DNA from 2 places in the Aureimonas sp. OT7 genome. Region 2 is predicted to be linked to the other one. Evidence: riboswitches for the same ligand, from Rfam matches in the RefSeq annotation. Region 2 holds a riboswitch; the other holds the start of a gene.
The links. A riboswitch is a leader RNA that binds a small molecule or an ion and turns the genes downstream of it on or off. The one in region 2 is predicted to bind S-adenosylmethionine.

Region 1 (15,733 bases), 780 kb from region 2:
TGCGGGGTCATGCCCGACTTGGCGTCCACCACGAAGAGCGACAGGTCCGCCGCCGCGATGGCGGCCTCCGTCTGGGCACGCATGCGACCTTCCAGGGTGTCGCCGCCCGCTTCCTCCAGGCCCGCGGTATCGAGAACCTGGAACTCGATGTCGAGCAGCCGGGCCTCGCCCTCGCGCCGGTCGCGCGTCACGCCCGGCCTGTCGTCGACGAGCGCCAGACGCTTGCCGACAAGGCGGTTGAACAAGGTGGACTTGCCGACATTCGGCCGTCCGATAATGGCGATGGAAACCATGGTCGCGCCTTTCCGGCCGCTCAGGACGGATCAGGCTCGCCGGCCGCGTCAGGCGCCGAGGGCGCCTCCCCGGCGGGGGCGGGCCCGGTTTCGGCCGAGATCAACTCCTGCATCATGCGGGCTCGCTCGGCCATGCCGGCCGGCGTCGAGAAATCGTCCACCAGCTGGCCGAAGACAGGCGCGGCGCCGGCATGGTCGCCGGCCTTCCAGAGGGCCAGGCCGATGGCCTCCAGCGCCGGATGGCGAAGGGGCTCTCCCTCGCCGGTCAGGGCCTCGGCGCGCTGGCGTACATCGTCGGCGGTTCCGTGATCGACCAGGATATAGGCCGCGCGGATCGAGGCGATGTCGCGCAAGGGGCGCGAGGTCGAGCTATCGGAGGCGACGGCGTCGTAGGTGGCCACGGCGGCCGTCGGATCGCCCGCCTGCAACTGCGCGCCGGCAAGATGCATGCGGGCGATGACCGGATAGTGCGCGGTGCCGTCCTCGGCCAGGGCGGAAAGGGCCGCTTCGGCTCCGGCGAAATCTCCGTTGGACACCAGCTCCTGTGCGGCGATCAGCCTGTCCCCGTCGGCTGCGGCACGCCCGGCGGCCATACGCTCCCAGACGACATAGCCGATCGTGCCGAGGATGATCAGTGACACCAGGGCGATGATGACGATGCCGTAACGCTTCCAGATCGCGCGGGCCCGCTCCTGGCGGATTTCCTCGTTCACTTCGCGAATGAAAGTGTCGTTGCTCATGGGGCGCGTCGTCCATAGCGGTGCGAGGCCGCACGGCGACCATCGCAGAATTGCGGCGTTTCCGGCTTTCTAACGATTTTTATGGCGAACGGAAGGGCGCCCGCCCGGTCTGCCGCGTGAATCTGCGTTGCGGGCTCACTCGTAATTGCGCACGTCGTCCAGTTCCACCGAGCCGAAACCGGGCCGCGCCAGATAGGCCATCACGCGGGCCGCCGCCTCATCGGCGCTCGCAAGCTCGCCCTTGTCCTTCAGACCGCGATAGCGGGACACGGTCGGGAAATCGGCTTCGCGAACCCTTTGCTGCATGGCGGTGTCGATGACCCCCGGCGCCAGCGCCACGGCGGCGGTGCGGGGCGCGCCCGCCGCGCCGGCACCCTCGGAATATTCGGCGTTCACCGCGCGCACAAAGCCGTCGAGGCCGCTTTTGCTGGCGGTATAGGCACTCCAGTACGCAGTGGCGCGGCGCGATGCGCCGGACGAAACGGCAAGGATGCGCCGGTCCGCGGGCCACCCTTCCGTCTTCGACAGGAAGGTCGCGGTCATCGCCATAGGCGCGGTCAGATTGAGGGCGACATGCGCGGCTATGTCCTCGACCGCTAGCTTGCCGACGGGCCCGATCGGCTCTTCCGTGCCGGCATTCAGCACAAGCAGCGCCTCGGTCACGTTCGCGCCATCCATATCGTCAAGCGGGTCCAGCGCGGCCGCCGCATCGCGGACATCGCGCAGATCGACCTGGCGCCACTCGGCCCGCAGGCCCTCGGGCCTGGGTGAGCGGGCAATGCCCAAAACTTCGTAGCCCGCTTCCACCAGCTTCCGTGCCAGGGCAAGCCCAAGCCCAGCCGATGCACCCGATACGATCGCAACTTTCATGACGTCCTCCCCCTGCGCACCCACAATAAGGGACCGGCCGGGCCGGCACGCAAGAAAAATGTGCGATTCTGAGGCGAATGCGGGTTTTCATGCATATTATCTGTGGTAGGTTTTCCTGAGAGCCCGAAGATACGGGCCAGGGAGGTCAAGATCATGAAATCGTTCTCTATCGGCATCCGGCCGCTGGCCGGTGCATGCCTTCTTGCGGCCATGGCCCTGCAGGGTGCCGCGCAAGCGCAGGATCTGAAGCCACTGACGGTTGTCGTCCCCAACCCGTCCGCGCTCAATATCTTTCCGTTGCACGTCGCCGATGCGGAGGGCTATTTCGCAGCGGAAGGGCTGGACGTGACGGTGGAGGTCGTCAACGGATCGGCCACGGTGCTGCAGACGCTGGCGGCGGGCCAGGCACAGATCGGGCAGCCGGGCCCCGGTCCTCTTCTGGCAGCCCGCGAACGCGGAGAAGACATCGTCTTCCTGTACAATTACTGGCCGAAATCGGTGTTCGGGCTCGTCGTCAAGGAGGGCTCCGAGGTCGCCGCGCCCTCCGACCTGAAGGGCAAGACCATCGGCGTCGGCACGGCCGATGGCGCGGAAGTCGGATTCACGCGGGCGATCCTTGCGAAGGAAGGGTTCGAGGAAGGGCGGGACTATGAATTCCTGACCGTCGGCGACGGGGGCACCGCGGTCGCCGCCTTCATGAGCGACGAGATCGACGCCTATGCGGCCGCCGTGGCCGACGCAGCCATCATCGAGGCGCGCGGCATTCCCTTGACCGAGATCACGCCCGACGAGTTCCTGGCCTATTTCGGTAATGGCTGGGCGGCGACCCGCAGCTATATCGACGCCAATCCGGACGTGATCGAAGGGTTCGGGCGCGCCATGGTAAAGGGCACGCGCTTCGGGCTGGACCCCGCCAATACCGAAGCCGTCCTGGCGCATACCGCCGCGGCCAACCCGCAGGAAGGCGAGGATGCGGGCCTTGCCGCCGCCATGCTGGAAACGATGAGGGACCGCGTCACCCCGATCGATACCGGCAACGCTTTCGGCTATCAGCCGCCGGAGCACTGGAAGCTCTGGCAGGATGCCCAGGTGGCGACGCAGGCTCTTTCGGCGCCGCTGCCGGACCTGTCCGCCGCCTACACCAACGACTTCGTCGAACGCTGGAACGCGCAATGACGGCGCTGCGACAGGCGGTGCCCACGCATCCGGCCGCACGGCCCCGGGACGGCGATGCCGTCTACGCGCTGCGCAACGTCTCCAAGGCCTTCGGCCGGGGCGCCATCCGCGCCCTCGACCATGTGGACCTGACGCTGGAGCGGGGCACCTTCAGCTCCATCATCGGGCCATCCGGCTGCGGCAAGTCCACGCTCCTGAAAATCATGGCGGGGCTGACGCCACCCTCGTCCGGCAGCGTCATGCTGGAGGGGCGACCGGTGACGGGGCCGCGCCGCGATATCGGCATGATGTTCCAGCAGGCGACGCTGTTCCCGTGGCGCACGACCATCGAAAACATCCTGCTTCCCATCGCGATCCGCGATGGGACGTCGGCTGCTAAGGCAAAGGAGCCTGCCGCCCGCGCGCTGCTCGATCTTGTGGGTCTCAAGGGATTGCAGAAGTCTATCCCGACAAGCTCTCGGGCGGCATGGCGCAGCGTGCGGCGATCTGCCGGATGCTGGTAACCGAGCCGTCCGTCCTTTTGCTGGACGAGCCTTTCAGCGCATTGGACGAGTTGTCGCGCGATTTCATGAACATGGAGCTCCAGCGCATCTGCCTGGAAAAGCAGGCGACGGCCTTCCTGATTACCCATTCCATTCCAGAGGCCGTCATCCTGTCGGATATCGTCTACGTCATGTCGAAGCGGCCAGGCCGCTTTGTCGAGACGATCCATATCGAGCTCGATCGTCCACGCACCCTGGACATGCTCACCTCGCCCGAGCTCGGCGATTATGTCCGTCATATCCGCGCTCTTCTGGACGAGGGAGGCCTGCATTGACCCACGTTCAGCTGGAAAGAAGCGAGGCGCCGCCCGAAACGCTGTGGCAGGAAGAGGTGCCGCTGATCGACCGGATACCACGCCCGGTCGGCATGGCGCTGCTGGCCGTCGCCTTTATCGCCCTGTGGCAGGGCGTCCATGCCATCGGCCTGTTTTCGCCGATCATCCTGCCGCCACCGGCCGCGGTGTTCCGCGACATCCTGCTGGTGGGAACCAATCTCGCCACGGGCGGCTACATGCTGGCGGCGCTGTGGATCACCCTTCAGGAAGTCGCCCTGGGATTCGTCATTGCCATCGCGGTCGGTTTCACGCTCGGCGTCATCGTCGGCGAAAGCAGCTTCGGCGAGCGGGTGGTCCTGCCCTATCTGGTCGCCATCGACACGATGCCCAAGGTGGCCTTCGCGCCGCTGTTCCTCGCGTGGTTCGGCTTCGGCATCTCGTCCAAGGTGGCGCTGGCAGCCTTCATCGCCACCTTCCCCATCGTCGTGGCGACGGCCGCCGGGCTTCATGCGTCCGACGAGAACGCCCGCATGCTCTTCAAGACCATGGGCGCCACCCGCTGGCAAACCCTGTGGCGCATGAAGCTGCCGCTCGGGCTGCCGCATATCTTCACCGGGCTCAAGATCGCCTCCGTGGGCGTCATGGCCGGCGCCATCACCGGCGAATTCCTGGGTGGCGGCAAGGGCTTCGGCGAGTTGATCCGCGTGGCGGCGGCGCAACTGAATACGCCGCGCATCTTCTCGCTCATCCTGTTTCTCAGCCTCGTCGGCCTGGCGTTGTTCTGGCTGGTCTCGTTCGTCGAGCGGCGGATCGTCTTCTGGCGTCGACGGGCGGAGGCCGGTGGCCTCAACGCCTGACAGGAGAGGGAATGAAAATGGAGCGGGCGATGGGGATTGAACCCACGACATCAAGCTTGGGAAGCTTGCGTTCTACCACTGAACTACACCCGCATCCGTAGGTGAATGCACTATAGGAATGGCGGGTGGCACGCAAGAGGAAGTTGCCGCCATCCGCCATCAGGAGAAGTGCTTGGACAGCTTGAGCCGCTGTGCCTGATAGTTCGATTTCAGATCCGCTCCGTAGAGCCGCCCCGGGCGGGCGGCCATGCGCTCGAAGATCAGACGGCCGACGATCTGCCCATGCTCCAGGATAAACGGCACTTCATGGCTGCGCACCTCCAGCACGGCCCGGCTGCCGGTGCCCCCCGCCCCCGAATGGCCGAAGCCCGGGTCGAAGAAGCCGGCATAATGCACCCGGAACTCTCCCACCAGCGGGTCGAAGGGAGTCATCTCGGCGGCGAAGTCCGGCGGAACGTGCACCGCCTCTTCCGAGACGAGGATGTAGAACTCGTTCGGGTCCAGCACCAGAACGCCGCCCTCGCTGCGGTGCAGCGGCTCCCAGAAATCGAGTATGCGATGGGCGTCCCGCTTGTCGACATCGACGACGCCGGTATGCCGCTTGCCGCGATAGCCGATCATGCCGTCGTCGTCGCCCGTCAGGTCCACCGACAGGGCGATCCCGCCACCGGAGATATTGGCATCCAGCGCGCTGGTGAGCCCCTCCCCCTCGTGCAGGCTCGAGATCTCGTCGCTGGTCAGCGTGGCGCGGCCGCGCCGGAAGCGGATCTGGCTGAGGCGCGATCCCTGCCGTACGAGCACCGGAAAGGTGCGCGGCGAAATCTCCAGGTAGAGCTGGCCGTCATAGCCTGCCGGCACCTTGTCGAATTCCTGGGCGCGATCGGTGATGACGCGGGTGAAGATGTCGAGACGCCCGGTGGAGGATTTCGGGTTGGCGGCGGCACGCACTTCCGGCGGCAGCGACAAACGCTCCATCAGCGGCACGATGTAGACGCAGCCCGTTTCCAGCACCGCGCCTTCCGACAGGTCCACGACATGCAGCGAAAAGCGGTTCAGCGCCTCTTCCACGCTGCGCTGGCGGCCAGGCAGGAAACTGGCGCGCACCCGGTGCGCCCGTGCGCCGAGCCGCAGGTCGAGGCTGGCCGGCTGCACCTGGTCGTCATCCAGCGGACGGACGGAAACGATCCGCCCCGCCTCGTGGAGGGCCTGGATTTCCCGGTCCGGCAGGATGCCTTCAGTCATTGCGTCAACCCTGTGCGATACGTTGCGTATCGCGCATAAACGAAGGCGTGCCGTTTGGCCAGTTGACGCCGCACCGCGCGGGGGCTTAAGGAACGTGCCGTGGTGATTTTGCCGGCCGGCTTGCAGCCACGTTAAACAAGTCGCTAAAGGGCCGATCTCCTCGCAAGGACCGGTCATGGACGCGTCGCCCGAAGTCGGCCGCCCCGAGGTTTCCATGTCCGACAGCGCGAAAAAGCCGTTCCGTCCTGCAACCGCCATGATACACGCCGGAACGGTGCGCTCCGGCTTCGGCGAAACATCCGAGGCGATCTTCCTGACGCAGGGCTTCGTCTATCCGTCCGCCGAAGCGGCGGAAGCGCGCTTCAACGGCGAGGACCCCGGCTTCATCTACTCGCGCTATGCCAACCCCACCACCCGCATGTTCGAAGAGCGGATGATGGAACTGGAAGGCGCCGGCGACGCCCGCGCGACGGCCTCCGGCATGGCCGCCGTGGCCGCCGCGCTGCAATGCTCGCTCAAGGCCGGCGACCATGTCGTCGCCGCCCGTGCGTTGTTCGGCTCCTGCACCTACATCATCCAGACCGTGCTCGGCCGCGCCGGCGTCGAATCCACCTTCGTCGATGGCCGCAACCTGGAAGAATGGCGCGCGGCGGTACGGCCGGAAACCAGGCTCTTCTTCCTGGAAAGCCCGACCAACCCGACGCTGGAAGTCATCGACATCGCCGCCGTCGCCGATATCGCTCACGCGGCCGGCGCCATCCTGGTTGTCGACAACGTCTTCGCGACGCCGCTGCTGCAAAAGCCACTGGAACTGGGTGCCGATGTCGTCGTCTATTCCGCCACCAAGCATATCGACGGACAGGGACGATGCCTCGGCGGCGTGATCCTGTCCTCGGCGGAATGGATCAAGGAGAACCTGCACGATTACTTCCGGCACACCGGCCCGTCACTCTCGCCGTTCAACGCCTGGGTTCTGCTGAAGGGGCTGGAAACGCTGCCCTTGCGAGTCCGCCAGCAAATGGACAACGCCGCCCGGATCGCCGAATTCCTGGCTGGCAGCAGCAAGGTCGCGCGGGTGATCTATCCGGGCCGGGCCGACCATCCCGACGCCGAGATCATCAAGCGTCAGATGAAGGGCGGCTCCACCCTCGTCGGCTTCGACATGAAGGGCGGCAAGGATGCGGCGTTCCGGCTGTGCAACGCCCTGCGCATCGTGAGCATTTCCAACAATCTCGGCGACTCCAAGAGCCTCATCACCCATCCGGCCACAACCACGCACAAGAGCCTGTCGCCCGAAGCGCAGGTAGCGGCCGGCATCGGCCCCGGCCTGCTGCGCTTTTCGGCCGGCATCGAGGATGTCGACGACCTGATCGAGGATTTCCAGGCGGCGCTCGACGCCGCCTGATGGAAGCGCACGCAAGCCATGTTCACCTGCACCACCCACGAGATCACCGTTACGGTGACGCCCAGCTACCTCGAAGGCCAGTCGGACCCGGAGGCCGGCCGGTGGGCGTTCGCCTATCGGGTCGAAATCCTGAACGGTTCGGGCGCGGCCGTGCAGCTTCGCTCGCGCTATTGGCATATAACCGACGCCATGGGCCGCGTGCAGGAAGTGCGCGGGCCGGGCGTGGTCGGGGAAGAGCCGCTGCTATCGCCCGGCGACAGCTTCACCTACACCTCCGGATGCCCGCTGCCGACACCGTCGGGGTTCATGCGCGGCCACTATGTGTTCGAAAGGGTGGACGGCTCGATGTTCCAGGTGAGCATTCCACCCTTCTCCCTCGACGCGCCGGATGGACTGCGCACGTTGAACTGACGTTGCGAAGAACCGGGCCTATTGCCCGGTGACTTCCTCTGCCTTGAACTCGTAGGCCTCGCCGCAGAATTCGCAGGTCACGCGGATCTTGCCGTCATCCTCGACGCTTTCAGCCAGTTCCTCGGGCGTGAAGTTGGCAAGAACCTCGCGGATCCGCTCACGCGAGCAGGAGCAGTCATCCCGCACGGCCGTCGGCGGGAACACCCGGACGCCGCGCTCGTGGAACAGGCGGAATAGCAACCGCTCGACGCCAACTTCGGGATCGGCAAGCTCGGCATCGTCGATTGTGTCGACAAGCGCCCGCACCTCCGTCCAGGCGTCATCCGCCTCGAACTCGATCTCATCCGCACCCTCGGGCGCATCCCCGCCGGGCAGGTCGGGCATGCGCATGCGCTCCGGCGCCTGCGGAAGAAACTGGGCTACCAGGCCGCCGGCGCGCCAGCTTTCCTTGAAGCCGCCGCCATCCTGCCGCCGTGCAATTCTTGCGACGGCAAGGCGAACCGTGGTGGGGATCTGTTCCGACTGACGGAAATACCCCTCCGCGACATCTTCCAGGGAAGCGCCGGCCAGCTCGACGATGCCTTGATAGCGCTGCATCAGCGCACCCTGATCGACCGTCAGGGCCATGATGCCGCGTCCAAGAAGGTCTTCCGGGCTCGTCATGCCGGCGGCTTCGGCCTCGCTCAGGCGTTCGGCATCGAAGCGCGCATAGGCGCGGACGCTGGATGGGGTGGAAAAATCCACCACCAGCAGGTCCACGGGTCCATCCGTCTGCGTCTGGGCGGTAAACTTGCCGTCGAACTTGAGCGAAGTGCCCAGAAGGACCGTCAGCACGATCATTTCCGCCAGCAGGCGCGATACGGGCTCCGGATAATCGTGGCGCCCGAGCAGGCTGTCGATCATGTCGCCCAGTTGCACGGCGCGGCCGCGCGCATCCAGCGTCTCGACCTCGAACGGGACGACGGCGTCGTCGCCGGCGAAGCCGAACTCGCCGGGCTGGCGGATCTCCTCAACCACGGACGTCGACTTCCCCGAAGCACCAGGCCAGCACCGACTTCTGCGCATGCAGGCGGTTTTCCGCCTCGTCGAAGACGACGGATTGCGGGCCGTCTATCACGCTGTCGCTCACTTCCTCGCCGCGATGGGCCGGCAGGCAGTGCATGAAGAGCGCGTCGGGCCGGGCATGGGCCATCAAGGCCTCGTTGACCTGATAGGGCAGGAAGACGTTATGCCCCCGCGCCACGTCTTCGCGGCCCATCGACACCCAGGTGTCCGTCACGACGCAGTCGGCGCCCGTCACGGCTTCGACCGGATCGAGGGTGGTCAGGATATCGGCGCCTTCGGCCCGTGCGCGCTGAAGGAAACCGGCATCGGCCTCCGATCCCTCGGGCGTCGCGATCCGCAGGGCGAAACCGAAGCGGGCCGATGCCTCGATGAAGGAGTTCAGCACGTTGTTGCCGTCACCGCTCCAGGCGAAGGTGCGGCCCCTGACAGGGCCTCGCTTCTCCTCGAAGGTCAGGAGATCGGCCATGATCTGGCAGGGATGCGTATCGTCGGTCAAAGCGTTGATGACGGGAACGGTCGCAGCTTCCGCCATTTCGAGAAGGCGCTCGTGCCCCGTGGTGCGGATCATGATGGCGTCCACGTAACGCGACAGGACACGGGCTGTGTCGGCGATCGTCTCGGCCCGGCCAAGCTGCATTTCCGTGCCGGACAGGAACAGCGTCTCGCCGCCGAGCTGCCGCATGGCGACGTCGAAGGAAACGCGTGTACGGGTAGATGGCTTCTCGAAGATCATGGCCAGCACGCGCCCGTCGAGCGGGCGCGGAGAGGCGCGCCCCTCCGCCTTGCGGCGTGCGGCGTCGTCCAGGATGGCGCGAAGCTCGTCCGACCGCATCGCCGAAATGTCCAAGAAGTGCCGTCCGGCCGTTCCGCGTGTCATGCTGCACTCTCCTTACGGGTTGCGGACAGTGCCTGCGCCGCAGCCTCTATACGTTCCAGCCCTTCGCGCACCTCGTCCGAGGTCACGTTCAGGGGCGGCAGGATGCGGACGACGTTGTCGCCGGCCGGAACGGCAAGCATCAGCCGATCGCGCAGCGCCGCGATGAAGTCGACGTTCGGCACGCGCATCTTCAGGCCGAGCAGAAGCCCTTCGCCACGCACCTCCTCGAACAGGTCCGGAAACCGGTCCGTGACACCGGCGAGCCCCTGCTTGAACTGCAGGGCCCTGTCGCGCACCTGCGTCAGGAAACCCTCTTCGAGGACGACATCCAGCACCGCGTTGCCGACCGCCATGGCCAGCGGGTTGCCGCCATAGGTGGTGCCATGGGTACCGGCCGTCATGCCGGCGGACGCGGCCTCGGTGGCCAGGCAGACGCCCAGGGGGAACCCGCCGCCGATGCCCTTGGCGGATGCCAGAATATCGGGTGCCACGCCGCTATGCTCGTAGGCGTAGAAGGCGCCGGTGCGGCCGACGCCCGTCTGAACCTCGTCGTAGATCAGCAGAAGGCCGTGCGCATCGGCCAGCTGCCGCAAGGCCCGCAGGAATTCGCCGGACGCGCGGCGGATGCCGCCCTCGCCCTGGATAGGCTCGATCAGCAGGGCCGCCGTCTCCTCGGTGATCGCCGCCTTCAGGGCTGCGATGTCGTCGAAGGGAACCTGGTCGAAGCCTTCGACCTTGGGGCCGAAGCCCTCAAGGTACTTCTTCTGGCCGCCGGCGGCGATGGTGGCCAGGGTGCGGCCGTGGAACGCGCCCTCGAAGGTCACGATGCGGAACCGCTCCGGCCGGCCGTTCACGTAATGGTAGCGCCGGGCCGTCTTGATTGCGCACTCCAGGGCCTCGGCTCCGGAATTGGTGAAGAAGGCGCGGTCGGCGAAGCTGGCTTCCGTCAGCCGCCGGGCAAGCCTTTCCTGGCCGGGGATCTGGAACAGGTTGGAAACGTGCCACAGCTTGTGGGCCTGCTCCGTCAGCGCCGAGACCAAATGCGGGTGGGCATGCCCGAGCACGTTGACGGCGATGCCGCCGGAAAAGTCCAGGAAGCTGCGCCCGTCGTCCGTGCGCAGCCACACGCCCTCGCCTCGCTCCACGCGGATGTCCGCGCGCGCATAGGTCGCGTACAACGGGGAGTGCGTGTCGGTCTCGGGTGTCATGGCGACAAGGTTCCGGAAAAGTTGGGGTTGGTGCTGAAAGACAACGGGCCCGTTGCCATTTGGCGACGTTTTTTGATCTTTCCGCTGCAAAGAACGGTGTCGCTATACCATGCGGGGGTTGCGCATTGTCAACGAATGAACGACATGAGGTGCGCGCAAGGACATTCCGCGCGCATGCGTGCAGGCGCACGCAAAGACTGGGGATATCTCAACTTTCGATTCGCCCACAACCCTGTGTGTCTTGTCAGGGCGTCGGCCGTTTTGCTAGTTTCCCCGACAACACCAGATTTCGTGCGGCCAGCCCATCAGCTCAATAGATGTGGTATGACCCGGCTTGAACCGCCGCCGGTCACCTATGGATTCCGCCGCCGACAGGATTGAAAGGACCCGCGATGAGCTGGACGGATGAACGGATCGAAACTCTCAAGCGGCTTTGGTCGGAAGGGCACAGTGCCAGCCAGATCGCGGGTGAGCTCGGTGGCGTCAGCCGCAATGCCGTCATTGGCAAGGTTCACCGCTTGAAGCTGGAAAGCCGTATCAAGGCGCCCTCCGCGCCGGCCGCCGCCGCCGCCGCACCCGCGGCCGTCGCACCTGCATCGACGGCCCCCGCAATCGTCGCCCAGGCCAGCCAGCCCGCGCCGGCATCCATCCGCAGTGCGCCGGCGCCGGTTGCGGCCGCGCCCCAGCGCGAAGCCGCCGCAGCCTCGGCGCCGCGCGTGCTGCAGCCCACCGCGTCCATCGCGTCGGCACAACAGCCGATGGCACGGACCATGGGCGCAACCGCTCTCAAGATGGAGCCCGAACTGGAGCCGATGCCGCAGCAGCGCGTCAGCGCCGAGGTGGTGCCCATCTCTCGCAACCTGACCTTGGTGCAGTTGTCGGAGCGGACATGCAAGTGGCCGATCGGCGATCCGCTGTCGCCGGATTTCCGCTTCTGCGGCAATCACTCCGGCGAGGGCAGCCCATACTGCCAGTATCATGCGCGCATCGCGTTCCAGCCCGCGTCGGAGCGTCGCCGCATCCGCTGACGCCCTGAGGCGCCCGATCCAGAGGCTGAACCCAGCCCGCCCGCCAGGGCGGGCTTTTTTCATGGTCAGCAAGCCATGAGCGACCGGAGCGCGCCCATCGATACCTGTCTGGTCCTGAAACCCGAGATCGTTTCGGCTCTGCCGGCGCTGCGCCGGCTGGCGGAGGGGCTGGTCGCGCGGAAGGGAGAAACCCGCCTGACGGCAACCCTGGCCGGCACCGGGCTGCCGGGAACGCCGTATAAAAACTATACTTATAGTTATATCATAAAACTGAATCCTGGCAACTGTATCCGTCCGTGCAATCGCAAACCGCACATGAAAGACGGACTATATCGTGCCCTCAAAGAGCAAAGCCATCAACTCGGCTGAAGAGGTCTTACGCGTTCAACTGGCTGTGTCCGAATCCCTGAAACGCATCAGCATTTTCAACACTTATTCGGCGCGCATCGAGCAATCCTTCGGCAACCTCGAGAAAGAACTTCAGTCGGGCGCCAACCCGGAAGCCGACGACACGATCGGCGGCGATGCACGCGAGATCGTCGAAACGCAAAGTCGTCGCCTGTCGCGGATCGAGACGCTCTGGCAGTTGCAGACGTATCAGGAGACGGGCGCCTTCGGCGATTTCGAGGCCTTCTGGAAGACGCTCACGCCGGCGCAGCAGGCGGCGCCCGACAACTGGTTCAAGAGTTGGTACCTGACGGTCTGGGATGCCGGCAGAATGCTGAGGCTGCCCACCATCCTGACCGTCGGGACGCAGACCGAAGCCTACCTCTCGATGAAGGACGCGGTCGCGCAGTATCGCGCCCTGATGAGCGACAAGGATGCGCGTGCCGCAGCGCCCTTCCCGCAGGCGAACCAGTATTACAAGTACGATGGCACAAAGATCCGTCTGGTCGACGACAGAAACTTCACCAAAATGAACGAGGGTCAACTCGCGCTGCGCGGCACCACCGTCGGTATCGTTCTGCTCGAAGCCTTGAACAAGACGCTGTCTGCGACCCCCACGGCCCAGGACCGGGTGGTGCAGGCCAGATACTGGCTGCGCTTCCTGTCCGAATCCGCCAATTTCGCCGCAGCGAGCGCCAGGTTCGACCGGACTTTCGAAGCAGACGAAACCTATGCCGACGCAACCCCCGACGGTGCCGGTGCCGTCGTCGGCAGCCTGCTTTCGGCCGGCATGTATATCGCCTCCATCATCGGGCGATCCATGGACGACAGCCCCAAGAACGCGCTGCAGAACCACATCGCCAATATCGGCTATGCGTCGGACTCGCTCAAGATCGCGCGCTCGCTCTTTACGATCGGACCCATCGTCGACCCGGCGCTGGCCACCAGCGCCGTGTTCAAGGGCACGGGCACCCTCGTCGCCGGAACGGCCCAGATCCTGTCGACCGCCGCGTCCGCCATGACGCTCGCCGACATGGCGCAGCGCGGCACGGACTCAAGGATCATCGCCGCCGCCAGCGTGGATCTGGCGTTCCAGGTCGCCATGGCCTATGCGATTACGGCCCTGGCCGCGTCAGGCGTAGGGGTCGTCGGCCTGGCGCTCCTTGCGACGGCCAATTTCTCCCAGTTCGCTGTCGCGGACATGTATTTCGACATGGCGGACGAGGCCGAGGCCCGATATGGCCGAAGCGGCTGGATGGGCGACAAGGCGATCGGCATCTATTACAGACAGTGCGGCGGAGCCGCCGTCGTCAACGGCATGCCGGTGCTCAACATCCTGTCCAGCATCATGCAGATGGCGACGGGCGACGATGGCATCGACATGTCCGAGACATCGCGCATGATCCTGACGGATTACGGCAACCGTATCGACACCGATCCAGCCTACCGGGCCAATCCGCGCTATGCCTACGATACGCGCGAGGAAAAGCTGGCGGCAGCCGCGACGGCGTTCTGGGACGACGGTTTCAACAGCCGCTTCTCTGCGGCCGAGCGCCAGCAATATGCCAGCAGCACCGCCGAACTGAAAAAATCAACAGGCGCCGAACGCGTCTGCGTCTACGTCACCCGGCAACTGGATGCCGACGCGGAGATGATGGGTTGGGCGTCCGAAGGGACCATACGGCAGAACATGAAGAGCGGCCGGACATTCCTGTTTTCGGCTGACGCCGGGGGTGCATCGGCGGCATGGGACCCCTTCGGTCCCGGGACCACCGACTACCAACTCGGCAAGGCGGGCGACACGTCCGATACGACGCAATACGTTACCTTCGCCACCCCCTTCACCGGCGTCGAACAGGAAGTCCGGGAGGATATCGGCTCAGGCAAGAAGGCGTCCAACAGGCCGGTCCTGCCGAAATCGCTGAAGTTCAGCGACGGTGCCGCCAGCACGACATTTGACGCCCGCAACCTGACACCCGCGGTTCGTGAGGTCACCAGAACCCGGACCGTGAACGTGGACGGACGGCCGACGATCGAGCGTTACACAATCGAGAACGTCGATCGGGTGTACGGCGCCGAAGGCGGGATCGAACTGTTCATGGGCGGGGGCAGCGACAGGGTCATCGCCGCAGCCCGCGCCATGCTCGTCGATGGGGGATCGGGCGTCTCGGCATCCGAAACGGATATGGTCGATTATTCGGGATATGCGCTTTCCGGCGCGAAGGTCGCCGTCGTGGCGACGGCCCGCGGAGGTTTCGACGTTATCAAGACAGGGGTCGTCGAGATCAATTACCGCTACGTCAAGGAAGAGTCGCAAGGCAAGAACAAGCCGAAGCGCTATACCGCCGTGACGGAACTGCGGAAGTACGACCTGAATGGAAACACCGACAGTCTCGTCAACATCGAAGGCGTCGCCGGTACCGCAAACGCCGATATCTTCACCGGCGGAATGGGAAGCATCCTGCTGGGTCAGCAGGGAGACGACACCTTCAGGGGCATTGCCAACGATACCATCATGGCCGGCGACGGAAGCGACACCATCGAGGCCGCGTCGACGCTGAAGGCCGGAGCACCGGTCCCGCTTGGCTCCTATGCGGATGGTGGCGACGGCAACGACAGGATCGCTCTTGCATGGGGCAATGATTCCATCATCGGCGGAGCCGGCCAGGACACGCTGTCCGGCGGCAGGGGCGACGACATCATCTTCGGCGACGTCTCCGATGCAGCGGCGGCGGCCCCGGCAATCAGTTGCGCCGACAGGATCGATGGCGGCGACGGCAACGACACCCTGTCGGGCGGGTTCGGCGCGGATACGCTGAGTGGCGGCGCTGGCTTCGATCTGCTGATGGGCAATGACGACGGCGACAGTCTGGATGGCGGCGCGGGTGACGACCGCCTGTCGGGAGACGGCGGGCAGGATACGATCGCCGGCGGCGCGGGCAACGATGTCGCCTGGGGCGGAGACGGTGACGATCTCGTGACACTCGATGACGGCGATGATACCGCGTATGGCGGGTCGGGTGCCGACACTCTCGCCGGCGGAGCCGGTGCCGACCGTCTCTACGGCCAATCGGGCAACGACCGACTGGACGGTGGAACCGGGAACGATGTCCTCAGCGGCGACGAGGGCGACGACACCCTCTACGGCGGCGCCGACGGCGACACGCTGATCGGCGGAACCGGCAACGATGCCCTGTACGGCGAAGCCGGCGACGATTGCCTGTACGACCAGTCCGGGCGCTCGATCCTCATGGGCGGCGACGGGGACGACATCATCGTGCTCGGCGCAGAATCGATCACCGGCGTCTCGCTGAACCAGGGCACCATCGCCGATGGAGAAGGCGGAGACGACCTTGT
Region 2 (15,733 bases):
CGGCATTGTTGACCAGGATGTCGACGCGGCCATGATCGGCCATCACTCTGTCGGCCAGCGCCGCGACATCGGCGGATTTCGTCACGTTCAGCGTCGCGCCGAAGGCTTTGGCGCCCTTCGCGGTCAGCCGCTCGACGGCGCCCTTTACCCGCTCGCCATCCATGTCGGCAACGATCACCGTCGCACCGGCCTCTGCGAGGGCGTTGGCGCATGCTTCCCCGATGCCCTGGCCAGCACCCGTCACGACGGCGACCTTGCCGTCCAGTTTCAGCTTTTCGAGATACATGATGCGTGTCCTAGACTGTTCGGGTTTGCTCAGCCGGCGGAGCGGCCTTCGGCATCGAAGCGATGCAGGTTGTTCTGTTCCGGCGTCAGCCAGACCGGGTCGCCATGCGCCACCCGATACTCGCCGATCGAGCGGGCCGTGATCTGCTCGCCGCTGTCCAGCCGGACGTGGATGAATGTGTCCGACCCCAGGTGCTCGGCGACACCCGCCGTACCCCTGATGTCGCCGCCGGTGGTGGAAATCGTCATATGCTCGGGCCGCACGCCGACGGTGGCGGCACCGTTCCGGGACGCATACTCGCCCTTCAGGAAGTTCATGCGCGGAGAGCCGATGAAACCGGCGACGAAAAGGTTGGCCGGCTTACGGTAGAGTTCCAGGGGCGAGCCCACCTGCTCGACGCACCCCTTGTTCAGGACGACGATCTTGTCGGCCATCGTCATGGCCTCGACCTGGTCGTGCGTCACGTAGATCATGGTCGTGCCGAGTTGCTGGTGCAGTTCCGACAGTTCCAGGCGCATGTTGACGCGCAAGGCGGCGTCCAGGTTGGACAGGGGTTCGTCGAACAGGAAGCCGTTCGGCTCGCGCACGATGGCGCGGCCGATGGCGACGCGCTGGCGCTGGCCGCCCGACAGTTCGCGGGGGCGACGTTCCAGGTAGTCCGTCAGGTTCAGCGTGGCTGCCGCCGCCTCCACCTTGCGGGCGATCTCCGCCTTGGCGACGCCGGCCATCTTGAGCGGAAAGCCGATGTTGGCCCGCACGCTCATATGCGGATAGAGCGCATAGGACTGGAACACCATGGCAAGGCCGCGCCGTGCCGGCGACACGTTGGTCACGTCCTGCCCGTCGATCTCGATCTTGCCGCCGGACACATCCTCGAGCCCGGCGATCAGCCGCAGCAGGGTGGATTTTCCGCAGCCGGACGGACCGACGAAGACGACGAACTTGCCGTCCTCGATGGTCAGGTCGAGGCCGGGAATGATGGTCACGTCCCCGAAGCGCTTCTGGACGTTGGTCAGCTGGATCGCACTCATGCCGGGTTCCTCACTTGACGGCGCCGAAGGTCAGGCCACGCACAAGCTGCTTCTGCGAGAACCACCCGATGATCAGGATGGGTGCGATCGCGAGCGTCGATGCGGCCGACAGCTTGGCGTAGAAATTCCCCTGCGGGCTGGAAAAGGATGCGATGAAGGCCGACAGGGGCGCGGCGTTGGTGGTGGTCAGGTTGAGCGTCCAGAACGCCTCGTTCCAGGCCAGGATCACCGACAGAAGCACGGTCGAGGCGATGCCCGGCACCGCCATCGGCGCCAGCACGTGCAGAATCTCGTGCCGCAGCGAGGCGCCATCCATGCGGGCGGCTTCCAGGATCTCGCCCGGTATCTCCTTGAAGTAGGTGTAGAGCATCCACACCATGATCGGCAGGTTGATCAGGAACAGCACGCCGATCAGCCCGGCCCGCGTATCCAGAAGGTTGAAGTCCCGGAACAGAAGGTAGATCGGCACCAGCACGCCCACGGCCGGCAGCATCTTGGTGGACAGCATCCACAACAGGATGTCCTTGGTGCGCTTGCCGGGCGAGAAGGCCATGGCCCAGGCCGCCGGCACCGCGAAGAGCAGTCCGATGAAGGTGGAGCCGAGCGACAGGTACACCGAATTCATCATGAAGCGGAAATAGTTCGACCGCTGGTTTACCTCGCGGTAGTTCTCCAGCGTCCAGTTGAAGAACAGGTATTTCGGCGGGATGGCGATGGCATCCAGCTCCGACTTGAACGAGGTCAGGACGGTCCAGAGCACCGGAAAGAAGATCATCAGGCCGACGAGCCATCCGATGACCGTAAAGGCGGCCTTGCGGCGGGTGGAGACTGCGCGCGCCATGGGTCTCAGGCCTCCAGGTTCTTGCCGATGATGCGGATCAGGAAGATCGCGACGATGTTCGCCAGCACCACGGCCACGATGCCGCCGGCCGAGGCGCCGCCCACGTCGAACTGCAGCAGCGCCTGGCTGTAGACGAGATAGGGAATGTTGGTCGTCTGCAGGCCGGGGCCGCCGCTGGTGGTCACGTAGATCTCGGCGAAGATGGACAACAGGAAGATCGTCTGGATCAGCACGACCACCGTTATGGCGCGGGCCATGTGCGGCAGCGTGATGTACCAGAAGATCGACAGGGCGCCGGCGCCATCCATCTCGGCCGCCTCGCGCTGGTCTTCCGACAGCGACTGGAGGGAGGTCAGAAGAATCAGGGTGGAAAAGGGCAGCCATTGCCAGGCGACGATGATGATGACGGCCGTCAGCGGCGCGACCGAGAACCAGTCTATGGCGCCGATGCCGATGGCGTTGAGTGCCTGGCCGATCACGCCGTAGACCGGGTTCATCATCATGTTCTTCCACACCAGCGCGGCGACGGTGGGCATCACGAAGAAGGGCGCGATCACCAGCAGCCGCACGATGTTGACGCCCCAGAAGGCCTGGTCGAGCAGCAGGGCGAGCAGGATGCCGCCGCAGACGGTGATGACGAGGACGCCGGCAACGAGCGCCAGCGTGTTGCGCAGGGCCGTGAAGAAGGCCGGGTCCGACAGGAAGAACTTGTAGTTCGTCAGCCCGATGAAGGGCGTCTCGGCCGGATTGAACAGGTTGTAGTTCAGGGTCGAGAAATACAGCGTCAGCGACAGCGGCACGATCATCCAGATCAGGAGCGCGATCACCGAGGGCGCCAGCATCAGCCGGGCGGCCGTATGCGTCTGTGCGGTAGCCATGGCGGTTGGTCCGGTGGTTCGGCGTTGCGGCCACGCACCTGGCGCAGACACTTCGCCCTTGCTGAAGCATGAGGCAGCATGTGCGCGGCCGCTGCCGGACTTGCCCGGAGCGGCCGCCCGTCTTCGGGTGCTACTTGATGTACCCGCCGCGGGTCATCTCGCGCACCGCCGTCTGCTGGGCAGCGCTGAGGGCCTGCTCCACGGGCATGGAGCCGGAGACCGCCGCAGCCATCTGCTGCCCGACCGCCGTGCCGAGCCCCTGGAATTCAGGGATGGCGGCAAACTGAAGGCCGACATAAGGCTTGTCCGGCGTGATGGATGGGTCGGCGTTGTTGATCGCCTGCAGCGTTGCGGCGGCAAAGGGCGCGGCGCTGGTGTATTCGCTGTTCTCGTACAACGAGGTGCGCGTGCCCGGAGGAACGTTCGCCCAGCCTTCCTTCTGTGCGACGAGGTCCAGATAGGCCTTGGACGTGGCCCAGGAAATGAAGGTCTCCGCCGCCTCGGCCTTCTGCGATCCGGCCGGAATGGCCAGCGACCATGCCCACAACCAGTTGGCGCCGCTGTTGGGGCAGTTCTCGACCCCGCAGGGGAACGGCGCGAAGCCGACCTTGTCGGCCACCTGGCTTTCCTTCGGGTTGGTGACGAAGGACGCGGCCACCGTCGCATCCATCCACATGGCGCAACGCCCCTGGTTGAACAGCGACAGGTTTTCGTTGAAGCCGTTCGACGCGGCGCCCGGAGGGCCGTATTTCGTCATCAGGTCGACATACATGGCGACGGCCGTCTTCCAGCCTTCGCTTTCGAACTGCGGCTGCCAGTCGGCATCGAAATAGTTGGCGCCGAAGGACCGGGCCATCGAGCCGAGGAAGGCCATGTTCTCGCCCCAGCCGGGCTTGCCGCGCAGGCAGATGCCGTAGACGTCGGGGTTGGACGCCTTGATCTTCTCGGCAGCCTCCGCGATGAACTGCCATGTCGGCGCTTCCGGCATGGTCAGGCCGGCCGCCTCGAACAGGTCCTTGCGGTAAAGCGTCATCGCGCTTTCGGCATAGAAGGGCGCAGCATACAGCGTGCCGTCCTGCGACAGGGCCTCGCGGATGGGCGGCAAAATGTCGTCGACGTCGTAATCCGCACCCAGATTGTCGAGCGGCAGGAGCCACTGGTTCTTCGCCCAGATCGGCACCTCGTAGGTCCCGATGGTCATGACGTCGAACTGGCCGCCCTTGGTGGCGATGTCCGTCGTCACGCGCTGGCGAAGCACGTTCTCTTCCAGCGTCACCCAGTTGACCTGGATGTCCGGGTGCTGCGCGGTGAATTCCTGGGTCAGACCCTGCATGCGGATCATATCGCCATTGTTGACCGTCGCGACGGTCAGGGTCTGTTGAGCGGCGGCCGGCCCCGCAAGGGCCAGAAGTGACGCTGCGCCAGCCAGAAGCGCCTGTCTGAACATGAGGATGAGGGCCTCCCAACCCAGAGAAGTGAGCAAATGTCCGTTCCATGGGCAAATTCTCACCGACCGTCCCCGGTGTCAAATCAATTTGGTTGCGCGACGCACAATTGATTTTGCGACGCTAGGGCAGAAGGGCGCGCGCGGTTTCCTCGTCGGTTATCAGGCCACTCACCAGGCCGCCGACCACGGCGGCCCGCATGGCCGGCAGTTTGGAACGGCCCATGGCGAGTGCGATGACATCTCCCTTTCCGGTCGCCGGCAGCGGCGCGCTCGCCACGCGCTCGTTATAGGGACAGTCGAGGAAACGGCCCTTTTCGTCGAAGACCCAGCCAACGATTTCTCCGGTGCCCCCGAGGCGGACGAGCTCGTCGCATTCCTCCGGCGATATGAAGCGATCCTTCATCAGCGGCGCATTCGGGCCGATCTCGCCGATGCCGACGAAGGTCACGTCCGCCTGGGCCGCAAGCGACAGGGTGCGCTCGACGACCTTCTGCTCGTGCAGGAGGGCCCGCTCCTGCGGCGAGGATACGACGACCGGCAGCGGCATCGGATAGAGCGAGGCCTCCTCGATCCGGTCTGCCATCGAGAAGATGACGTTGAAGACGGAGGCCGAGCCGTCGAGCGTGATGTTGCCGGTCAGCGATACGATCCGGTGCAGCGGCGCGCGCAACGCCGGCAGTTGCTCCACGGCGGCCTTCAAGGTGCGGCCGGTGCCCATGGCCAGGATGGAGGGTGTCTGTTCGGCAAGGCGCCGCTGGATTTCCGCCGCACCGGCCAGCGCAACGCCGAGGGTGGTGGAGCTGGAGGATGCATCCGACGGCACCACCTCGACGGAGCGCAATCCATGGGCCTCGCGCAGCGACTGGGCGAGATCCAGACAGGCCGCGATGGGATGGTCGATGCGCACCTTGACGAGGCCGGCGCTGATGGACAGGGAGACGAGACGCTGGGCGCTCTGCCGGGAAATGCCCAGTTGCCGCGCGATCTCGTCCTGCGTGCGGCCGGCGACATAGTACAGCCAGCCGGCCCTTGCGGCATCGTCCAGTCTCTGCACGTCGTCCTGCCGGATCTTTACCATGATGCCGAATGCCCTCCTGCCGGCCGCGCCGGCCAGACCGGACGCCCCTCTATGTGATGACCTTCAAGCCGCGGGCCTGTCAAACGTCGCTTCGCCGAAGGGCTTGAACGGTCCGCCCCGCCATGGCACTATGCGCCCCGCATCAAGAGTTGGGCGCGACCCAACGCCAACCTGCCGATCCGGGCAAGGTGGTGCTTCCGCAAGGGAGGATGTGGCCTTTCCGGCAACCAAACGGACAAGCCCCATCGTCGCGCCGCTCACAGCAGGGAAATGGCACGATGGGCAAAAGTTCGAACTTCGATCCGATCTCCAGGCTTCATCTGGGCAAGGCCGACTCGGCCATGTTCATCGGCCATGCCATGACCATGCCGGGGTGCGGCAAGCGCGCCTGCGCCGTCTATTGCGTCGTCCATCGCGGCTCGTCAGGCCCGTTTACCCATGTCTATCTGGTGCCGGTCGACGGCGGTTACCGCAGCGAGGTCTTCCTTGCGAAGGTTCTTGAAGGCGAGCGGGTCGCCGAAGCCCTGGCCTGGTCCGAGCGCGCCCTGGCGATCGTCCTGGATGGCGAGGCGCGCTGCGCCGCGTGATCGCTCAATCGGCACTCGGCAGGCGGCGCATCGTAAACTCGACACTGCCGTCCGGCAGCAGCCGCCAGCTTTCCACCGACGTCCAGTAGGCCGCCTTCGGATACCGATCGAACCATTCGCGCGCCTTCACGCGGGCTTCCGGCCGCGGCAGCGTATAGGTTTCCCGCACGAAGCTGTCGCGCGGCGGGCCCGGCCTCGCGCGCGTCCTGGCAAGCTGGCGTTTCAAACCGTCCAGCGGTGGCTTCTGCATGCGCGCCATCACCAAACCCATGGCTTCCGCGACAGGCGGGGCCTTTGCTCCTGTTGAAAGATAGGGCGGACCGCCATCGAAGTGGATCCCGGATCCGCAGAAATGGCAAAGCCTTCCACGCGGAAGGTAAACGCACTAGTTTGCTTGTCGGTTGGGTAGCGGCGTCGCGCGTTATGACTGTACTGGCGCGCGCTACTGGAGGACGACATGGAAAGACCGGATCTGCCGCAGGGGCTCCCCGAGGGGCTCGACGACAAGAAGACGATAGCGCGCGAATGGTTCGAAACCCTGCGCGACAGGATCTGCCAAACCTTCGAGGCCATCGAGGACGAGATGCAGGAAGACGGCGGAACGCCGGCCGGACGCTTCGTCCGCACGCCCTGGTCACGCGACAAGGATGGCGGCGGCGGCGTTATGTCGATGATGCATGGGCGGGTCTTCGAGAAGGTCGGCGTCCACGTGTCGACGGTGCACGGGCAGTTCAGCGCGGATTTCGCGAAGCAGATTCCCGGCGCCGGCGACGATCCCAATTTCTGGGCCTCGGGAATTTCGCTGATCGCCCATATGCGCAACCCCAACGTGCCGGCCGTGCACATGAATACACGCATGGTGGTCACGACCGGGCAATGGTTCGGCGGCGGAGCGGACCTGACGCCGACGCTTGCGCGCCGGCGCAACCAGGACGACCCGGATACACTGGCGTTCCACAAGGCGATGAAGTTCGTCTGCGACCGACATGCCGGGGTCGCCAACTACGACCGCTTCAAGCAATGGTGCGACGAGTATTTCTTCCTGCCCCACCGCAACGAGGCGCGGGGCATCGGCGGCATCTTCTACGATTGGCTGCATTCTCCGATCGAAAGCGGCGGCTGGGATGCCGATTTCGCCTTTACGCGCGATGTCGGCAAGGCGTTCCTGGTGGTCTATCCGCATCTCGTGCGCCAGAACATGCGCAAGCCCTACACCGAGGCCGACCGCGAGGAGCAACTGATCCAGCGCGGACGATACGTGGAATACAACCTGCTCTACGACCGGGGTACCCTGTTCGGGCTGAAAACGGGAGGCAACGTCAACTCGATCCTGTCGTCCATGCCGCCCGTGGTGAAGTGGCCCTGATCACCGGTCCTCTTCCTCAAGCACATCCAGCGGGCACGCCACCCCGGCGCGCTCGCATTTGCGACGGTAGGCGATGGCCCAGAAGGCCGGGTTGCGTTCCTTCGAGACACGCTCGATCAACCCCATGATGAAGGCTTTCTTCATGGGGCCGCTGCCGGATTGCGGGAAGGCATCCTTTTCCGCCTTCGTCATGGTGCAGCCGACGCAACGCCCCTGGCGCTTGTACTTGCACACATCGACGCAGGGGGATGGGGCATCGGCCCAGGGGTCGGACACGGCACTCTCCTGATTGGAATGCGTCCAATATAAGAGGCTCAGCCGCGGCCTTCCAGCTTGTCGAGCGGACAGGGCCTGTCCTTCTTCTCACAGCGGCGGCGATACATGCGCGCCCAGTACGCATAGCGGCCGGCCTGCTGGAGGCGCTCGCTCAATTCCACGAAGAAGGCGCGCTTCTTCGCCTTGCCCTCGAGCCGCTTGAACCGCTTCTTCTCGGGCCTGGTCATCCGGCAGCCGACGCAATGGCCCGCATCGCGGAACTTGCAGACACCGATGCAAGGAGATGGCGCCTTGCGCCACAGGCCGGCCATGAGCGTCAGTTCCGGTCTTCGGGCAACGGCGGAAGCGGAAGGGCCGGTACGCCGTCTTCCAGGAGCGATCGCACGTCCTCGGCCGTCGCTTCGCCATAGATGCCGCGTTTCTCGCTCTCGCCGAAGTGGATGCGGCGGGCCTCCTCGGCAAATTTATGGCCGACATAGTCCGAATTGGCGCGAACCGCGCGGGCCAGTTCCTGCAGCTTCGCCATGGCCGCCTCCATCCTGTCCCCGACCATCGCCATCGACGCAGGAGCGGCTTCCGGGGCGGTGGCGACGGCCGGCGCCATCAATGCCTTCTCGACGCGCGCCGCATCGCAGACGGGACATTGCAGCAGGCCGCCGGCCGACTGCCGGTCGAAATCCGCGCCCGAGCGGAACCACCCGTCGAAACCATGGCCGCAGGATGTGCAACGAAGCGAATAGCGGATCATGACGCCTTGGCGGAAAACTCGGTGGCGAACGGACGCCGGTTGCGCAGGTTGGGAATCTGGCCGCGCGCCGTATCCACCGCCGTCAGGTCCAGCCGGGCCACCGCGATGCCGGGCTCGTCTCCGTCGACTTCCGCCAGCACCCGGCCCCAGGGATCGATGATGATCGAATGGCCGTAGGTTTCGCGCCCGTCGGCATGCCGTCCGCCCTGGGCCGCGGCAATCATGAAGGCGTTGTTCTCGATGGCTCTTGCCCGCAGCAGCACATGCCAATGCGCCTCGCCGGTCTGCCGCGTGAAGGCGGCGGGCGCCGTCAGCACGTTGGCGCCGGCCAGGGCTTCGGCGCGGAACAGTTCCGGAAAGCGCATGTCGTAACACACCGCAAACCCCAGTCGCACATCCGCCCCGCCCACGGAAAACCTTGCCAGGGCGGCACGTTCGCCGGGCACATAGGTACGCGACTCGCGCCAGCTTTCGCCATTGTCGAGATCGACGTCGAACATGTGGATCTTGTCGTAGGTTTCCACCTCATGGCCATCGGGCCCGAACAGGAAGGCCCGGTTGGCCGCCATGCCGCCCGGCGCCGCGATGGCGGTGGAGCCGATATGCAGGTAGATGCCATGGCGCCGTGCCAGATGGGACGCCGCCGCGACGACCGGGTCGTCCGCCGCCGGCCTCAGGCTGGCCAGGAGCGCGTCCCTGTCGCGACAGACGGCGCCCGTCATTTCCGGTGTCTGGACATAGGCCGCCCCCTGGGCCGCAGCCTGGCCGACCAGCGTTTCCAGCGATGCGATGTTGTCCTCGGGCTTCGTGGTGGAGCGCATCTGCACCACTGCCGCGATAAGCTCTGCCATGGTTCAGCCCTCCTGCCCGGCCAGCATCGGATCGAGCCGGCCGGCTGCGTCGAGCGCATAGAGGTCGTCGCAACCGCCGACATGGACCCCGCCGATGAAGATCTGCGGAAACGTCGTGCGGCCGTTGGCACGCGACAGCATCTCCTGCCGGAAGGCCGGGTCGATGGTCGCGTCCTTCTCCTCAAAGGAAACGCCCTTTCTGTCCAGCAGCGCCTTTGCGCTTGTGCAAAAACCGCAAAGCTGCCGCGTATAAACCGTAACCTGCACCATCAGTCCGTGGCCCTTCCGAGAAATCCTGCCACATATGCGGCGGCGGGACGCCGGCCGCAACCCTCGAGAAGGTCAGGACGAACACCCGCGACGCACCGGCCGCCTTCAAGGCACGGGTCGCGGCGCTGACCGTGGCCCCTGTCGTATAGACATCGTCGACCAGCAGGACGGCCCTGCCCTTCAGCCCGGCGCGTTTGCGCCTGGGCACCATGAAGGCACCCGCCACATTGGCGGCGCGTTCGGCGCGGCCGAGCCCGACCTGGCTGCGCGTCGCCTTGCTGCGCACCAGCGCATCCTGCCGAAGCGGCACACCGGACAGGCCGGACACCTGAACTGCCAGTTCGGACGCCTGGTTGAACCGTCGTTTCAGGAGGCGCATGCGATGCAGCGGCACCGGAACGACGAGGTCGCAGGATGGCAGGAGATCGGCGCCGGCCCGGACCATCCACTGCGCCATGGGACGGGCGAGATCCGCGCGGTCTCCATATTTCAGGCGCGACGCCAGGCCGAGCCCATGGTGGACGACCGCCGAGCGCGCCATATCGAAAGGCGGTGGATCGGCCAGCGCCGCGGCGCTGACCTGGCCGTCGCCGAAATCGAACTCCATGGGCGTGCCCAGGATGGCGCAATACGGCCTGTCGATGAAGGCGACACGCGGCCAGCAGGCCGGGCAAAGGCCGCCGTGCAGCGTCGTGGCCGCGCTACAGCCGATGCAGATGGGCGGGAAGGCCATGTCCAGGCATGCCGAGGCCAGGCCGGACGGCCAAGCTCGCCAAGGCGGCCTCGCCGCGCTATTCACCCAGTGCCGCATGCATATGTCCCTATATGCGACATCATGCCGCAACAAGGACGAGGCAGCAACATCATGGCGAACGATCGCAAGCAGGCCGAAGCCCCGTTCGACCGGGATCGACAGGCAAACCTGAGATTGCGCTGGGCGGGGCGCGGCATGGCAGAGGCGAGCTTCCTCTACGATGCCGTCGCCGCCGAACTGTCCGAGCGCCTTTCGCTCGTTCAGCGCCGGTTCGAGACGGGCCTGGAGATTGGCGGGTATGACGGGCGGCTGGCACGGTCGGCGTCAGCGCAGGTCGAAACCATGATTCGCATGGCGCCCGAACGACGATGGCTGGCGGAAACACCACTGGCGGTTGCCGGCGACGATGAATGGCTTCCCTTCCGGGACGACAGTCTCGACCTGGTCCTGGCGCCGCTGACCCTGCACCAGACGAACGACACGCCCGGCGCGATGGCGCAGATCCGCCGCGCGCTGAGGCCGGACGGGCTGTTCCTCGCGGCCCTGATGGGCGGCGAGACGCTGTGGGAGCTGCGCGCCAGCCTGATCGCCGCCGAGGCTGAGATCTACGGTGGCGCATCGCCGCGTGTGCAGCCCTTCATCGAACTGCGCGATGCCGGCGCGCTCCTGCAGCGCACGGGCTTCGCGCTGCCGGTCATCGACCAGGAGCGACAGGTGGTACGCTACGATACGATGTTCGGGCTGATGACCGATCTGAGGGCGATGGGCATGGCAAACAGCTTGCTTGCGCGCAGCCGCAAGCCGGTCGGCCGGCGGCTTTTCCTGCGTGCGGCGGAACTGTACGCACAGCGGTTCTCAGATGCCGACGGCCGCGTCCGCGCCACCTTCGATATCATCTACCTGTCGGGCTGGAAGCCGCATGAAAGCCAGCAGAAGCCACTGGCGCCGGGCAGCGCGAAGGCGAGCCTTGCGGATGTGCTGAAGGATCGGTCGGGCGGCTAGCGCCTTTCAGACTTCGTCGAAAACCTGCCTGCGCCGATGCGTCAGCAACTGCCCCGGCGGCTGCCGTCGGGCAGCTCCAGGCAGGGCGCCGGCCCGCGGCCGGTGTCGAGGCGGATTGCGCCGGCGGGCTGCTGCAGGCCGATGGACCCCGTTTCCATCCGGTCGACGCCCGACGGGATGGTCGCGAACCGGGGTTCGGAGCGCAGATTGCCCGGCTGAATGGCGAGTGCGGCCACGACGGCAACCGCACCGAACACGATCGTGGCGCGGCAGAGCGCCATCGCCGTGTCGCGCCGCGTGCAACGCCTGCCCTGGTAGCTCACCCTGCTCATTGCGCCTTCAAGCCCCTCAGCCATCCTGCCAATCAAGACCTACCATCTGCCAAGCGGCGGGTTAATAAACCCTGAATGGGCATTACGCCCGTCAGGGGATGGTTAACGACGCGGCGGGGTTACAGAAGGTCGATCAGCGGCGCGATCAAAGGCAGGTCGGCAGGCGGCATGGGATAATCGCGCATGTCACGCGGGCGCACCCATTTCAGCGCCTGCCCCTCCAGGCCGCGCGGAATGCCATCGAAACGGCGGCAAACATACAGCGGCATCAGCAGATGGAAATCGTCGTAGGCATGGCTGGCGAAGGTCAGCGGCGCCAGACAGCTTTCCCATGTCTCGATACCCAGCTCTTCGCGCAGCTCGCGGATCAGGCAGGCTTCCGGCTGCTCGCCCGCCTCGACCTTGCCGCCGGGGAACTCCCACAGGCCGGCCATCTGCTTGCCTTCGGGGCGTTGGGCCAGGAGCACCCGCCGGTCCGCGTCGACGAGGGCGCAGGCGACCACCAGCAGCATCCGCACGCCGCTCATGCGGTACCCTTGCGGCGATAGACGTAGCGATAGGCCTCGCTGAAGCCGAGCCGGCTGTACAGGGCGACGCCGGCCAGATTATCGGCCTCCACCTGCAGCCAGCCCGTGCGCGCGCCCTTGTGCAGCGTGTGACGGAGCGCGGTCACGATGAGGTCGCGGCCGATACCCTTTCGGCGCTCATCCGGCAGCACGGCCACGTCGAGAATGCCGGCAAGGTCGTTGTCGGTGATCGCGAGCGCGGTGGCCAAGGGCCGGCCATCGCGATCCTCGCGGACGAAATAGGCTGCCGGCGGCCGGATGGACGCCAGCACTTCGGCAAGGCCGGTCCGCAGCTCTTCCGGCCGTTCGTGGACGCGCAGGCTGGCGTCGAGGTAGCGTTCGGCATCGCGGATGGGGATCCGGTCCAGCGCATCCGAAAGATCGAGCGTCGCCAGATCCGCCGTAAAGACGACGGACTCCCCGAAGCTTTCCCAACCCTCTGCATCCAGATGCGCCTTCAGCGCCGGGGGCACCAGGGGTGACTGGCGGAAGATCAACTCCCGCCCGGCAGCGGCGAAATGCGCCCGGGCCCGGGCGATCCGCCCCTCGATGTCGCGGTCGTCCGATGGGTCGAGCGGGTTCACCGAGTTCAGGCGCTTGGCCGGGAAGCTCGTCGTCAGCCGCACCGCCCAGGTGCCGTCGTAATGGGTCGAGGTGGCCGGCCAGGCGCGGAACCCCGCGGCCTCCAGCCGCCGCGTGATGGCGAACTGGCGCAACCTGTCAGCTTCTGTAGTCGCCATTGATCGCAACATATTCCTTGGTCAGGTCGCATCCATACACGGTCCAGGCGCCATCGCCGAGCCCGATATCCACGAGGATCCGGATGACATCCTCCTTCATCGCCTCGCTGGCTTCCGCCTCGCTGTAGGCCGGGTCGCGCTCGCCGTCGACGGCCACGCGCACCGATCCGAACGAGATCGCCAGCCTGTCGCGGTCGGCCGGCTCGCCGGCCTTGCCGACGGCCATCACCACACGGCCCCAATTGGCATCCTCACCGGCGATGGCGGTCTTGACCAGCGGCGAGTTGGCGATGGACAGGGCGATGCGCCGGGCCGAGGCGTCGTCCACTGCGCCTTCCACGCGCACCTGGATTTCCTTGCGCGCGCCTTCCCCGTCGCGCGCCACTTGCCGCGCAAGGTCGGTCAGGAGCTCCAGAAGGGCCTCGCGGAATGAATCGAGGCGCGCATCCTCGATATCCACAACCGGCGCGCCGCCGGCCTGCCCGGTGGCGAACATCAAGAGCGTGTCGGATGTGGACGTGTCGCTGTCGACCGTCACCGAGTTGAAGCTCGGCACCACCGCCCCGGCCAGCAGGGCCTGCAGCACCGGTGCCGCGATGGCGGCGTCCGTGGCGACGAAGGACAGCATCGTGGCCATGTCGGGAGCGATCATGCCAGCGCCCTTGGCGATGCCGTTGATACGCACGCTGACGCCGCCGAAATCCACCGTGGACGTTGCCATCTTGGGGTAGGTGTCCGTGGTCATGATGGCCTCGGCCGCCTGCCGCCAGGCACCCTCGGCCGCCGTTTCGGCCAGCCCCGCAAGCACATGCGTGAACCGTCCGGCGTCGAGCGGCTCGCCGATGACGCCGGTGGAGGCCAGGAACACCTCCGACACCGAGCAGCCGACGGCCTGAGCGGCGGCCTCGGCGGTCGCCTGCGTCGTCTCGCGGCCGCGCCGCCCCGTGAAGGCGTTGGCATTGCCCGAATTGACGACGATGGCCCGCGCCACGCCGCCCGGCAGGTTGGCACGGCAGAAATCCACCGGCGCCGATGGGCAGCGCGACGTCGTGAAGACACCTGCGACGCTCGTGCCCTCATCCAGCACCATCATCAGGACATCCGTCCTGCCGCGATACTTGATGCCGGCGGCAGCCGTTGCGATTCGCACGCCCGCGATGGCGGGCATGTCGGGATAGGTCGACGGGGCAAGCGGGGAAACGGCGTCGGACATCTGCGGTCAGCCTCGGCTCTGCGGCCGGCGACGCATCCTGGGCCGGAGCGGACGCCGAGCGGCGACGGTAAACGAAGACGGCCCACCATCGGCGGGCCGTCGAAGTGTTCAGAGCCTTTGCATCAAGGCGCGCCCCGGCGCAAGAGCCGAAAGGTCTACTGTGCCGGCTGCGGCGCGGCCTCGCCTTGGCCGGCGCCCTCGGGCATCTCGCCCTGGTTGAGCCCCTGCTCCAGCGCTTCCACCTGGGCCTTCAGCTCGGGGTCGACATATTCGACGTTGAGGTCCTGCCGCGCGGCCTCCAGCATCTCGATATACTTGTCGCGCAGCACCACCTGGCGGGCCTGCTCGCGCACCTGCTCGAAGGGCGGGAACTGCGTCTGGCGCTTTTCCACGCCCTGGATGACGTGCCAGCCGAACTGCGTCTCCACCGGCTGCTGCGTATAGCTGCCGGGCTCCAGCGCGAAGGCCGCTTCCTCGAAGGCCGGAACCATGCGCCCCTTGGTGAAGAAGCCGAGGTCGCCACCGTTCTGGGCCGACGGATCGCGCGAGGCTTCGCGGGCGAGGTCCTCGAACTTCTCGCCGGCGCCGAGACGCTCGATCAGCTTGTCCGCCTCTTCCTTCGTCTCCACGAGGATGTGGCGCGCATGGACCTCCTCCTGCGGAACGAAGCGCTCCTTTTCGGCATCGTAGCGGGCGCGCAGTTCATTCTCGGTGATGGCCTCTGCACCGTGCTTGTCGAAATAGGCGTTGTGCAGGGCGCGTTCGCGCAGGAAGGCGATCTGCCGTGCGACGGCGTCCTCGTCCTGCAGACCCTCGGCCTCGGCCTTCGTGGCCAGGGCCTTGACGTCGATGAGGGCCGAGATGGTCGCCAGCCTGCGCTGCTGCGGCGGCAGCTGGGCGAATTGCTGGGACAGGTCCTCGGCGGCGGCGTCCAGGTCGGCTTCGGTGATCTCCGCACCGCCGACTCGGGCAACCACCGTCTCGGGCGAGATGGCGGGCGCGGCCTCGGCCGGCGCTTCCGCCGCCGGAGCGGCAGGGGCCGCAGCGTCCTGGGCGTGGGCCTGGGTGGCAAGGGTGCCAAGGGCCAGCGCAGAGGCGAGCAGGCGGGCTTTCAAGCTGAGGATCATGGGTTCAGGTTCCTTCCCGATGGGCGGGCCCGGCCTTTTGCCGAGGCATGTGGGCTTTTTCAGGACAGGCCGGCGAACCGCTCCCGCCGCAAACGGCGTGCCAGCGTTGACATCGCCAAGAGCCCCTCTTATCTCTCGCACGTTCTTAAAGTCCAGCCGGTTCCGGTCAAGTCAAGCGGCGACCCGCCGGCGGCGGCGGGCGGTGAAAAACCCCACCGCCAATTCTCTTGGAAGGACCCTTCATGGTCAGTTTCGGTGGCCTAGCCCGCTTGTTGTTCGGTTCGGCCAACACCCGGCGCGTCCGGCGCTTCGATCCGACGGTTCGCGCGATCAACGCGCT

Region 1: linked by a shared signal. The riboswitch ahead of IGS74_RS08135 (O-succinylhomoserine sulfhydrylase) and the one ahead of IGS74_RS04370 (hypothetical protein) in region 2 are both predicted to bind S-adenosylmethionine.

What each region holds. Positions count from the first base shown of each region.
Region 1 covers NZ_CP062167.1:1,680,999-1,696,731, reverse strand. Annotated here, with positions in the region: gene der (ribosome biogenesis GTPase Der) at 1-293, opposite strand, end outside; gene IGS74_RS08170 (tetratricopeptide repeat protein) at 314-1,033, opposite strand; gene IGS74_RS08165 (SDR family NAD(P)-dependent oxidoreductase) at 1,169-1,903, opposite strand; gene IGS74_RS08160 (ABC transporter substrate-binding protein) at 2,057-3,079, shown strand; gene IGS74_RS20270 (ATP-binding cassette domain-containing protein) at 3,076-3,582, shown strand; gene IGS74_RS20265 (hypothetical protein) at 3,546-3,896, shown strand; gene IGS74_RS08150 (ABC transporter permease) at 3,893-4,753, shown strand; tRNA gene IGS74_RS08145 (tRNA-Gly) at 4,772-4,846, opposite strand; gene IGS74_RS08140 (2'-deoxycytidine 5'-triphosphate deaminase) at 4,913-5,995, opposite strand; SAM riboswitch at 6,085-6,162, shown strand; gene IGS74_RS08135 (O-succinylhomoserine sulfhydrylase) at 6,210-7,400, shown strand; gene apaG (Co2+/Mg2+ efflux protein ApaG) at 7,419-7,811, shown strand; gene IGS74_RS08125 (Hsp33 family molecular chaperone) at 7,830-8,828, opposite strand; gene argF (ornithine carbamoyltransferase) at 8,821-9,753, opposite strand; gene IGS74_RS08115 (aspartate aminotransferase family protein) at 9,750-10,961, opposite strand; gene IGS74_RS08110 (GcrA family cell cycle regulator) at 11,354-11,989, shown strand; gene IGS74_RS08105 (hypothetical protein) at 12,065-12,358, shown strand; gene IGS74_RS08100 (hypothetical protein) at 12,324-15,733, shown strand, end outside.
Region 2 covers NZ_CP062167.1:897,762-913,494, reverse strand. Annotated here, with positions in the region: gene IGS74_RS04400 (glucose 1-dehydrogenase) at 1-286, opposite strand, end outside; gene IGS74_RS04395 (ABC transporter ATP-binding protein) at 316-1,317, opposite strand; gene IGS74_RS04390 (carbohydrate ABC transporter permease) at 1,328-2,158, opposite strand; gene IGS74_RS04385 (sugar ABC transporter permease) at 2,164-3,036, opposite strand; gene IGS74_RS04380 (sugar ABC transporter substrate-binding protein) at 3,167-4,483, opposite strand; gene IGS74_RS04375 (sugar-binding transcriptional regulator) at 4,605-5,561, opposite strand; SAM-I-IV-variant riboswitch at 5,696-5,802, shown strand; gene IGS74_RS04370 (hypothetical protein) at 5,840-6,148, shown strand; gene IGS74_RS04365 (hypothetical protein) at 6,153-6,407, opposite strand; gene hemF (oxygen-dependent coproporphyrinogen oxidase) at 6,606-7,514, shown strand; gene IGS74_RS04355 (DUF1289 domain-containing protein) at 7,515-7,790, opposite strand; gene IGS74_RS04350 (DUF1289 domain-containing protein) at 7,829-8,101, opposite strand; gene IGS74_RS04345 (DUF1178 family protein) at 8,107-8,538, opposite strand; gene IGS74_RS04340 (carbon-nitrogen hydrolase family protein) at 8,535-9,389, opposite strand; gene grxC (glutaredoxin 3) at 9,393-9,659, opposite strand; gene IGS74_RS04330 (ComF family protein) at 9,571-10,392, opposite strand; gene IGS74_RS04325 (methyltransferase domain-containing protein) at 10,525-11,415, shown strand; gene IGS74_RS04320 (hypothetical protein) at 11,457-11,747, opposite strand; gene IGS74_RS04315 ((deoxy)nucleoside triphosphate pyrophosphohydrolase) at 11,867-12,274, opposite strand; gene IGS74_RS04310 (GNAT family N-acetyltransferase) at 12,271-13,053, opposite strand; gene argJ (bifunctional glutamate N-acetyltransferase/amino-acid acetyltransferase ArgJ) at 13,034-14,266, opposite strand; gene IGS74_RS04300 (peptidylprolyl isomerase) at 14,422-15,393, opposite strand; gene secA (preprotein translocase subunit SecA) at 15,636-15,733, shown strand, end outside.